Regions from separate parts of the Streptomyces sp. PL-29 genome, predicted to be linked through region 1. Evidence: riboswitches for the same ligand, from Rfam matches in the RefSeq annotation. Region 1 holds a riboswitch; the other holds the start of a gene.
The links. A riboswitch is a leader RNA that binds a small molecule or an ion and turns the genes downstream of it on or off. The one in region 1 is predicted to bind S-adenosylmethionine.
Positions count from the first base shown of each region.

Region 1 (4,681 bases):
TCGAGGCCGCGGCGGGCCTCCTCGTCGAACGCAATGATCTTGGCCATCTGAAGTGGTCCTCCCGGACAGCGGTGGATTGCTCCCAGGACCGCGCCCGCGCCCGCGACGGACGGCCTGCATGCCCGGCGGTTCCTTCCCACCGGACCCTGCGGGCCTCACCGACCCGGTCCTCGTTTCAGTAGCACTCTCACTCGTAGAGTGCTAACGCCAATGATTAGCACTCGACCCCCGAGAGTGCAAGCGGCTTCGAAGAAGCCTCGGCGCGGGGTGGCGGTCGGGTGACGGGCGGGCGCAAGCGGCTTCGAAGAAGCCTCGATGCGGGGGTGGCGGTCGAGTGACAGGCGGGCGCAAGCGGCCCCGGGGAGAACACGGGCACACGGGGGACACGCGAGGGGCCCACATCCCGGACACGGGATGTGGGCCCCTCGTAGGTCTTCCGGGTCTTCGACGGAAGACCGAGCGTCGGTGGTCGATGCTCCGGGACTAGCCGAGCGCGAGCTTGACCATGTCCGCCTGCGGACCCTTCTGGCCCTGCGAGATCTCGAACTCGACCCGCTGACCCTCTTCAAGGGTGCGGTACCCGTCCATCTGGATGGCGCTGTAGTGGACGAACACATCCGCACCACCGTCGACCGCGATGAAGCCGTAGCCCTTCTCCGCGTTGAACCACTTGACGGTGCCCTGAGCCATGCCTAACTCCCCTATTACTGGCCCTTGCGCGGGAACGCACTTCGCGTTCCCGGGTCAGAACTTGCGTCGGAACGCGTCGACCGAGGCTGAATGTATCTGCGCGAGTGCTGTCTGCAACAGGTCAATCCGACGAGAAATCTGGACACCGAGAAACATTGAAATAGAGTGAAAATTTGGCATCTTCCAGGGCAACTCGGGCCAGACATATCTCGCCAAAGCCCCATACCGCGCCCGCACATTGACCCGATGTCGACCCTCACGCGACCCGTTCATATGCAGCGGGCAAGTCCAGCGGAGGGGACTTCCCCAACTCTACCGTGCCCAATCAAACAGAATTACCCCCTCCGCTTTTAGCGGAGGGGGTAATTTCGGTTTGTCGGGAGGGTCAGCAGCCGCCCGCGACGGCCGGGATGATCGACACACCGGCGCCGTCCGGCGTCACCGCCGCCAGACCGCCCTCGAAGCGCACGTCGTCGTCGTTGACGTAGACGTTCACGAAGCGTCGGAGCTTGCCCTGGTCGTCCAGGACGCGCGCGGCGATGCCCGGGTGGTTCTTCTCCAGGGACTCGATGACCTCGGCGAGGGTCGCGCCCTCGGCCGGGACCTCGGCCTGACCGCCGGTGTAGGTGCGCAGGATGGTGGGGATGCGGACGTTGACGCTCATGGCGCTACTGCCTTTCCGGTAGTACGAGGGAGGGTGGTCAGGCCAGGCCGGCGGCGCGGAACGCGTCCAGGCTGGGGCGGATGGTGGCGGTCTGCCCGCTGTCCGCGGCCACCGCCTCCAGGGTCTTGAGGCCGTCGCCGGTGTTGAGGACAACGGTGGTCAGCGCCGGGTCCAGCTGCCCGTTCTCGATGAGCTTCTTCGTCACGCCGACGGTCACGCCGCCCGCGGTCTCGGCGAAGATGCCCTCGGTCTGCGCGAGGATCTTGATGGCCTCGACGACCTGCTCGTCGGTCACGTCCTCCACGAAGCCGCCGGTGCGGCGCGCGATGTCCAGGACGTACGGGCCGTCGGCCGGGTTGCCGATCGCGAGGGACTTGGCGATGGTGTTCGGCTTCTGCGGGCGGACCACGTCGTGACCGGCCTTGAAGGCGGTCGAGACCGGGGAGCAGCCCTCGGCCTGAGCGCCGAAGATCTTGTACGGCTTGTCCTCGACGAGGCCCAGCCTGACGAGCTCCTGCAGCCCCTTGTCGATCTTCGTCAGCTGCGAGCCGGACGCGATCGGGATGACGATCTGGTCGGGCAGCTGCCAGCCGAGCTGCTCGCAGATCTCATACGCCAGGGTCTTGGAGCCCTCGCCGTAGTACGGGCGGAGGTTGACGTTGACGAAGCCCCAGCCCTCGCCCAGCGGGTCGCCGATGAGCTCGGAGCAGAAGCGGTTGACGTCGTCGTAGTTGCCCTCGATGCCGACCAGGTCGCCGCCGTACACACCGGCCATGACGACCTTGCCCTGCTCCAGGTCGTGCGGGATGAACACGCAGGAGCGGAAGCCGGCCCGGGCGGCCGCGGCGCCGACGGCGCCGGCCAGGTTGCCGGTGGAAGAACACGACAGGGTGGTGAAGCCGAAGGCGCGGGCGGCCTCGACGGCGATGGCCACGACGCGGTCCTTGAAGGAGTGCGTCGGGTTGCCGGAGTCGTCCTTGACGTACAGCTTGCCGGTGACGCCCAACTCCTTGGCCAGGTTGGCCGCGTCGACCAGCTTGGTGAAGCCGGGGTTCAGGCTGGGCTTGGAGGCCACGTCGGCGGGGACGGGCAGCAGCGGCGCGTAGCGCCAGATGTTGTTCGGGCCGGCCTCGATCGCGGCGCGCAGGGCCTCGGGGTCGCCGGTCGGCAGCGCGTAGGCGACTTCCAGAGGTCCGAAGCACTCGGCGCACGCGAAGATGGGACCGAGTGCGAAGCGGGTACCGCACTCACGACAGGAAAGGCCGGTGGCAGGTCCGAGATCGACAGAGGTGGCGACAGTCTGTGCAGCCATGATGGCGAGGCCCTTTCTCCTCATCTTCCCCATGGCGCATTTCGCCATGAGACGGAATTGGCACCTTCCCTAGCCGGGGACCTCGCTGACGAGCGCTGACGCGCGATCGCGAGAACCGACTGGAGGGTTGCCGGGGCTTCAACGGGCCGTATCCCTCTGCCCCTCTGGATGAGCGGTATGGCACCGGCACACGCGCTCTGTGGCGCGCCGGTGCGTTTGTCCGCGGGGACCCCGGCATGCGGTGGTCCTTCGCGTTGTTCAAGACTGTAACCGAAGGGGCGGGCGGTTGAGACAGCCGTCCGAACCGCGAGATGGATCACAAAACGGCTGATAACACCGACACGCAGGGAGTGCTGAGAGTGCTGGAAGAGGTGGAGCGCTGGCTGGCCGACCGCTCCTGGTCCGCCGCCGACCGACCGCTCGACCAGTTGCTCGACCTCAAACGGGCGGCCGGGACCACGGTCAGCGTGGTGCTACCCGCGCTGGACGAGGAGGCGACGGTCGGCGCGATCGTCGAGGCCATCCGGCGTGAGCTGATCGAGGGACTGCCGTTCCCGCTCGTCGACGAACTGGTCGTGGTCGACTCCGGCTCGGCCGACCGGACCGCCGAGGTCGCGGCGAAGGCCGGCGCCCGGGTGGTGCACCGCGACGAGATCCTGCCGAGGATCCCGGCACTGCCCGGCAAGGGCGAGGTGCTGTGGCGCTCGCTGCTGGCCACCAGCGGGGACGTCGTCTGCTTCGTGGACGCCGACCTGCGGGAGTTCTCGGCCACCTTCGTCTCCGGAATCGTCGGCCCGCTGCTGACCGACCCCGGCGTGCAGTTCGTCAAGGCGATGTACGACCGCCCGTTCGGCACGGAGTGCGACGGGCCCGCCGCCGGCAGGGCACCGGGCCAGGGCGGGCGGGTCACCGAGCTGGTCGCCCGCCCGCTGCTGAACCTCCACTGGCCGCAGCTGGCCGGCTTCGTCCAGCCGCTGGGCGGCGAGTACGCCGTGCGGCGCTCGCTGCTGGAGCGCCTTCCCTTCCCCGTCGGCTACGGCGTCGAGCTGGGGCTGCTGGTCGACGCACTGCACACGGTCGGGCTGGACGCGCTGGCCCAGGTGGACGTCGGCGTACGACTCCACCGCCATCAGGACGGACAGGCGCTGGGCAGGATGGCCGCGGCGATCTACCGCACGGCCCAGGTGCGGCTCTCCCGCGGCCACCTCGTACGGCCGGAGCTGACGCAGTTCGAGCGGCGGCCGGAGGGCTTCGTACCCCGCACGTACGCGGTGGACACCGAGGAGCGGCCGCCGATGGTGGGCGTGAAGGAGTACGGCCGGCGCCACGTGGCGTGACCGTGTCCATACGTTTGAGCGAGCGCGGGCCGGGCTAGGTTCGGCGCATGGCTTCTCAGGTACTCGTCGCGGCCAACCGCGGCCCGCTCTCCTACGCCCTCTCCGACGACGGCACGCTCAGCGCCCGGCGCGGCGGGGGCGGACTCGTCTCCGGTCTCTCGGCGGCCCTCGCGGAGCAGCCGGGGGCGCTGTGGATCTGCGCGGCGTTGTCGGAGCCGGACCGGGAGGCGGTCCGCCGGGGGGTCGCCGAGTCAGGCGTCCGGATGCTGGACATCGATCCCACGGTGTACGACGACGCGTACAACGGCATCGCGAATTCGGTGCTGTGGTTCACCCACCACCACCTCTACGACGTGCCGCGCGAACCGGTCTTCGACGCGGAGTTCCGCCGCCGCTGGGGTGGTTACGTCGCGTACAACGAGGCCTTCGCGCGCGCCCTCGCCGAGGAGGCGGCGCAGGGGGCCCGCGTGCTGGTCCAGGACTACCACCTGGCGCTGGTGCCGGGCCGGTTGCGGGAACTGCGACCGGATCTGCGGATCGCGCACTTCACGCACACGCCGTGGGCCTCGCGGGAGTTCCTGGACATGCTCCCGGCCGACGTCAGGGAGGAGCTGGTGCGGGGGATGCTCGGTGCGGACGTCGTCGGTTTCCACACCCGGGTCTGGGCCGACGCCTTCG
Region 1 is NZ_CP136996.1:3,068,307-3,072,987, forward strand. It holds gene groL (chaperonin GroEL) at 1-47, opposite strand, end outside; gene R4Z63_RS13930 (cold-shock protein) at 484-690, opposite strand; gene R4Z63_RS13935 (MoaD/ThiS family protein) at 1,076-1,354, opposite strand; gene thrC (threonine synthase) at 1,392-2,690, opposite strand; SAM riboswitch class I at 2,684-2,841, opposite strand; gene R4Z63_RS13945 (glucosyl-3-phosphoglycerate synthase) at 3,026-4,003, shown strand; gene R4Z63_RS13950 (alpha,alpha-trehalose-phosphate synthase (UDP-forming)) at 4,051-4,681, shown strand, end outside.

Region 2 (4,681 bases), 1.2 Mb from region 1:
TCCCTGCCGGACGACCTGCTCTCGGGCACCGGTGTCCGCTTCATGCAGGGCGCGATCCTGTCCGTGCCGGTCGTGGGCACGTACCTGTCGATGTTCCTGTTCGGCGGCGAGTTCCCCGGGCACGACTTCGTGGCCAGGTTCTACTCGATCCACATCCTGCTGCTGCCGGGCATCATGATGGGCCTGCTGGTGGCCCACCTGATCCTGGTCTTCTACCACAAGCACACCCAGTTCGCGGGTCCCGGCAAGACGAACAAGAACGTCGTCGGCATGCCGCTGCTCCCGGTGTACATGGCGAAGGCGGGCGGCTTCTTCTTCCTGGTCTTCGGCATCATCGCGGCCATCGCGGGCATCGCCTCGATCAACCCGATCTGGGCGCTCGGACCCTACGTCCCGGACCACGTGTCCACGGGCGCGCAGCCGGACTGGTACATGGGCTTCTCCGAGGGCCTCATCCGTGCCATGCCGGGCTGGGAGATCAACCTCTGGGGTCACACGCTGGTCCTCGGCGTGTTCATCCCGCTGATGATCTTCCCGATGGTCCTGGCGACGATCGCCGTGTACCCCTTCGTCGAGTCCTGGGTCACCGGAGACAAGCGCGAGCACCACATCCTGGACCGCCCGCGCAACGTCCCGACCCGCACCGCCTTCGGTGTGGCCTGGCTGACCTGGTACGTCGTCCTGCTGATCGCCGGTGGAAACGACATGTTCGCGCAGTTCTTCCACCTGTCGATCAACTCGATCACCTGGTTCGCGCGGATCGGCTTCTTCGTCTGCCCGGTCCTCGCCTTCATCGTCACCAAGCGGATCTGCCTCGGCCTCCAGCGCCGGGACCGGGACAAGGTGCTGCACGGTCGCGAGACCGGCATCATCAAGCGCCTGCCGCACGGTGAGTTCGTCGAGGTCCACGAGCCGCTTTCGCAGGGCAAGCTGCACACCCTCACCGCGCACGAGCAGTACAAGCCGCTCGAAATCGGCCCGACGGTCGACGAGAACGGCGTCGAGCGCAAGGTGAAGGCCACCGAGAAGCTGCGCGCGAAGCTCAGCAAGGGCTTCTACGCCGAGGGCAACCAGATCCCGAAGCCCACGGTGGAGGAGTACAAGGAGATCCAGTCCGGCCACGGCCACCACTGATCCCCCGCACCACCGCATGAGGGACTGATTTCGGTCAGTCCTGGTGTCGCCACGGCGAGAGCCCCGTCCAGTGTCTGGACGGGGCTCTTTGCCGTAACCGGGGCTGGATAGGCTGATCTCCTTCCCAATCGACGGGGACCCCTACCAGCAGCAGGAGCTGACCATGAACGTTGTGACCCCGGCAGGCGGCGACAGCGTGGCGGCCCGTGGCTGGCCGGGCGTCCTCGACGCCCTGCTGACCGGCCGGGACCTGCGCGCGGACGACACGGCCTGGGCCATGGACCGGATCATGCGGGGGGAGGCCACCGATGCCCAGATCGCCGGTTTCGTGGTCGCCCTGCGTGCCAAGGGGGAGACGGTCGCCGAGATCAACGGCCTCGTGCGGGCCATGTACGAGCACGCCAACCTCATCGAGGTGCCCGGCCCCAGCGTCGACATCGTCGGCACCGGCGGCGACGGGGCCAAGACGGTGAACATCTCCACGATGTCGGCGGTCGTCGTGGCCGGGACCGGCGCCAAGGTCGTCAAACACGGCAACCGGGCCGCGTCCTCCGCGAGCGGCTCCTCGGACGTCCTGGAGAAGCTCGGCGTCAACCTCGACCTGAGCACCGCCCGGGTCGTCGAGGTCGCCGAGGAGGCCGGCATCACCTTCTGCTTCGCGGTGAAGTTCCACCCGGCCCTGCGCCACGTCGCCGGTGCCCGCCGGGAACTGGGCATCCGCACCACCTTCAACATCCTCGGCCCGCTCACCAACCCGGCCCGCGTCCGGTCCCAGGCCACCGGCGTGGCGGACCCCCGGATGGCGCCCATCGTCGCGGGCGTGCTCGCCGAACGCGGCTCCTCGGCGCTGGTCTTCCGCGGCGACGACGGCCTGGACGAACTGACCACCACGGCGACCTCCCGCGTCTGGTGGGTCCGCGGCGGGGAGGTCGCCGAGCAGTCCTTCGACCCGCGTGACGTCGGCATCCCCCTGGTGGACGTCTCGGCCCTGGCCGGCGGGGACCCCTCGTACAACGCGGACGTGGCCCGTCGCCTGCTGGCCGGCGAGACCGGACCGGTCCGCGACGCCGTGCTGTTGAACTCGGCGGCCGCCCTGGTGGCCCTCGACCCCGGCACGGGCAGCCTGGAGGAGCAGATCGCGGCCGGCATCACCCGCGCGGCCGAGTCGATCGACTCCGGTGCCGCCAGGGCCGCGCTGGAGCGCTGGGTGACGGCCAGCAACGCCTGACCGCGGCGCCCGTTTCCGGCCGGACCCCGGTCCGCGATGTGGACCGGGGTCTGGCGGCCGGCCGATCATGTGGCAGGATGCAGACCAGGTCACGAGTGACAGCGTGTAGGCCCCGGCTTGCTGTCCGGCAACCCTCCTTCCGTGGCGGGGTGCCCCGGGTGATGACCAGGTCGTAGGCAGCAAGGCCTACGGCAAGCGCGGATCCCTCGACACCAGGGGTCCTGGTCTTTCGAGGAGCGTTTTCCGTGAGCAAGCGAATGCGATAGGGCGACCGACGCCCCTTCTTCACCCTCGGACCAGGGTCACTTCCGTGCGCCCTCCTCTCGTCCCGGGGATCTTCCCGTACCCACGTGCGTACGGGCACACCGAAGCCATTCAGCCCTGCCTGCCGGGAGATACCGCCATGTCCGCATCCCTGAACACCGCCACTGCCACCGCCACCACCGTCGCCACCGCCCAGGACCCCGCCTGTGCCGAGCCGCTCGCCGTCCTCGGCCGAGACGTCACCGTCCCGCTCGTCACCGGCGGCGAGGTCACCTACGCGGCCCTCGACTACGCCGCCAGCGCCCCCGCCCTCCAGCGGGTCTGGGACGACGTGGCCGCCTACGCCCCCTACTACGGCAGCGTCCACCGCGGCGCCGGATACCTCTCGCAGCTGTCCACCGACCTCTTCGAGCAGAGCCGCGCCACGGTCGCCGAGTTCCTCGACTGCCGCCCCGGCGACCAGGTCGTCTTCACCCGCTCCACCACCGACTCCCTGAACCTGCTCGCCGCGGCGCTCCCGGCCGACTGCCAGGTCTTCGTCTTCGAGACCGAGCACCACGCCTCGCTCCTGCCGTGGACGAACGCGCAGGTCACCTACCTCAACGCGCCGCGCACCCCGGCCGAGGCCGTCGCCACCCTGGAGCGGGCGCTCGCCGACCGCGAGCCCTACGGCCCGGCGCTCGTGTGCGTCACCGGCGCCTCCAACGTCACCGGCGAGCTGTGGCCGGTGAAGGAACTCGCCGCCGCCGCGCACGCCCACGGCGCGCGGATCGTGCTGGACGCCGCCCAGCTGGCCCCGCACCACCCCGTCTCCGTGCGGGACCTCGACGTCGACTGGGTCGCCTTCTCCGGCCACAAGCTCTACGCGCCCTTCGGCTCGGGCGTCCTCGCCGGCCGCGCCGACTGGCTCCAGGAGGCCGATCCGTACCTGGCCGGCGGCGGGGCCTCCCGCAAGGTCTCCCGCCGTGAGGACGGCGGCGTGGACGTCGAGTGGCACACCACGGCGGCCCGCCACGAGGCCGGCTCCCCGAACGTCATCGGCGTCTACTCCATCGCCTCGGCCTGCCGGGCCCTGAGCGAGGCCGGGTTCGAGACCCTGGTGGCCCGCGAGCAGCGGCTGGTGGCCCGGGTCCGCGAGGGTCTGGCGGAGGTTCCGGCGGTCCGGGTCCTGTCCCTCTTCGGCGATGACGCCCCGCGCGTCGGCGTCATCTCCTTCGTGGTGGACGGCTGGAACAGCTCCCACTTCGCCGCCGCGCTCTCCGCCGAGTACGGGATCGGCGTCCGAGACGGCCTGTTCTGCGCCCACCCGCTGGTACGGACCCTGCTGGGCAGCGAGCCGCAGGCCCCGGGCGAGTGCGGGGCCCCCGAGGCCGCTCCGGGCGAGCGCTCCCTGAACGCGATCCGCGTCAGCTTCGGCGCCGGCACCCCGGACGAGCACGTGGAGCGCTTCGTCCGGGCGGTCAAGGAGCTTGTCGAGGATGGCGCGAAGTGGCAGTACCGCACGGAGGAGGGCCGCTGCGTCCCCGTGGGCTGACGGCTTTCCGCGGGGCTGCTCCGCAGGAGCGCGGGTCGGTGCCCCGCGCGAGGAGACGCCCCGGCGGCGGCGCCGCTCCCCGGACCGGACCGACACCGCCCCGCCGAGCCGCCCGCAGGGCAACCCGCACCCATTGAGCCTCGCCGGCGATGGAGGCGCGGGTCCGGGCAGCGCCCGGGATGTGGACGGTCGAAGCCGGCGCTACGCGTCCAGGCCGATCGCGAACGCCGCCTCCAGGTCGTGCTGCGAGTACGTGCGGAACGCCACGTGCGTGTCGGTGGCCTCGACGCCCGGGATCTTGCTGATGCGGCCGGGGATGATGTCGGCCAGGTTCTCGTGGCGGTTCACGCGGACCAGCGCGATCAGGTCGTACGTCCCGGTGACGGAGTAGACCTCGCTGACGTTGTCGAGGGCGGCGATGGACTCGGCGATCTCGGGGATGCGGTCCACGCTGGTCTTGATGAGCACGATCGCGGTGATCACGGCTGGCTGTCTCCCTCGGTGGCCGTCGCTGGTCGCCT
Region 2 is NZ_CP136996.1:1,874,199-1,878,879, reverse strand. It holds gene qcrB (cytochrome bc1 complex cytochrome b subunit) at 1-1,134, shown strand, start outside; gene trpD (anthranilate phosphoribosyltransferase) at 1,298-2,362, shown strand; SAM riboswitch class IV at 2,450-2,566, shown strand; gene R4Z63_RS08575 (aminotransferase class V-fold PLP-dependent enzyme) at 2,766-4,160, shown strand; gene R4Z63_RS08570 (Lrp/AsnC family transcriptional regulator) at 4,362-4,643, opposite strand; gene R4Z63_RS08565 (rhomboid family intramembrane serine protease) at 4,640-4,681, opposite strand, start outside.
Region 2: another riboswitch for S-adenosylmethionine. It lies ahead of R4Z63_RS08575 (aminotransferase class V-fold PLP-dependent enzyme); the one in region 1 lies ahead of thrC (threonine synthase).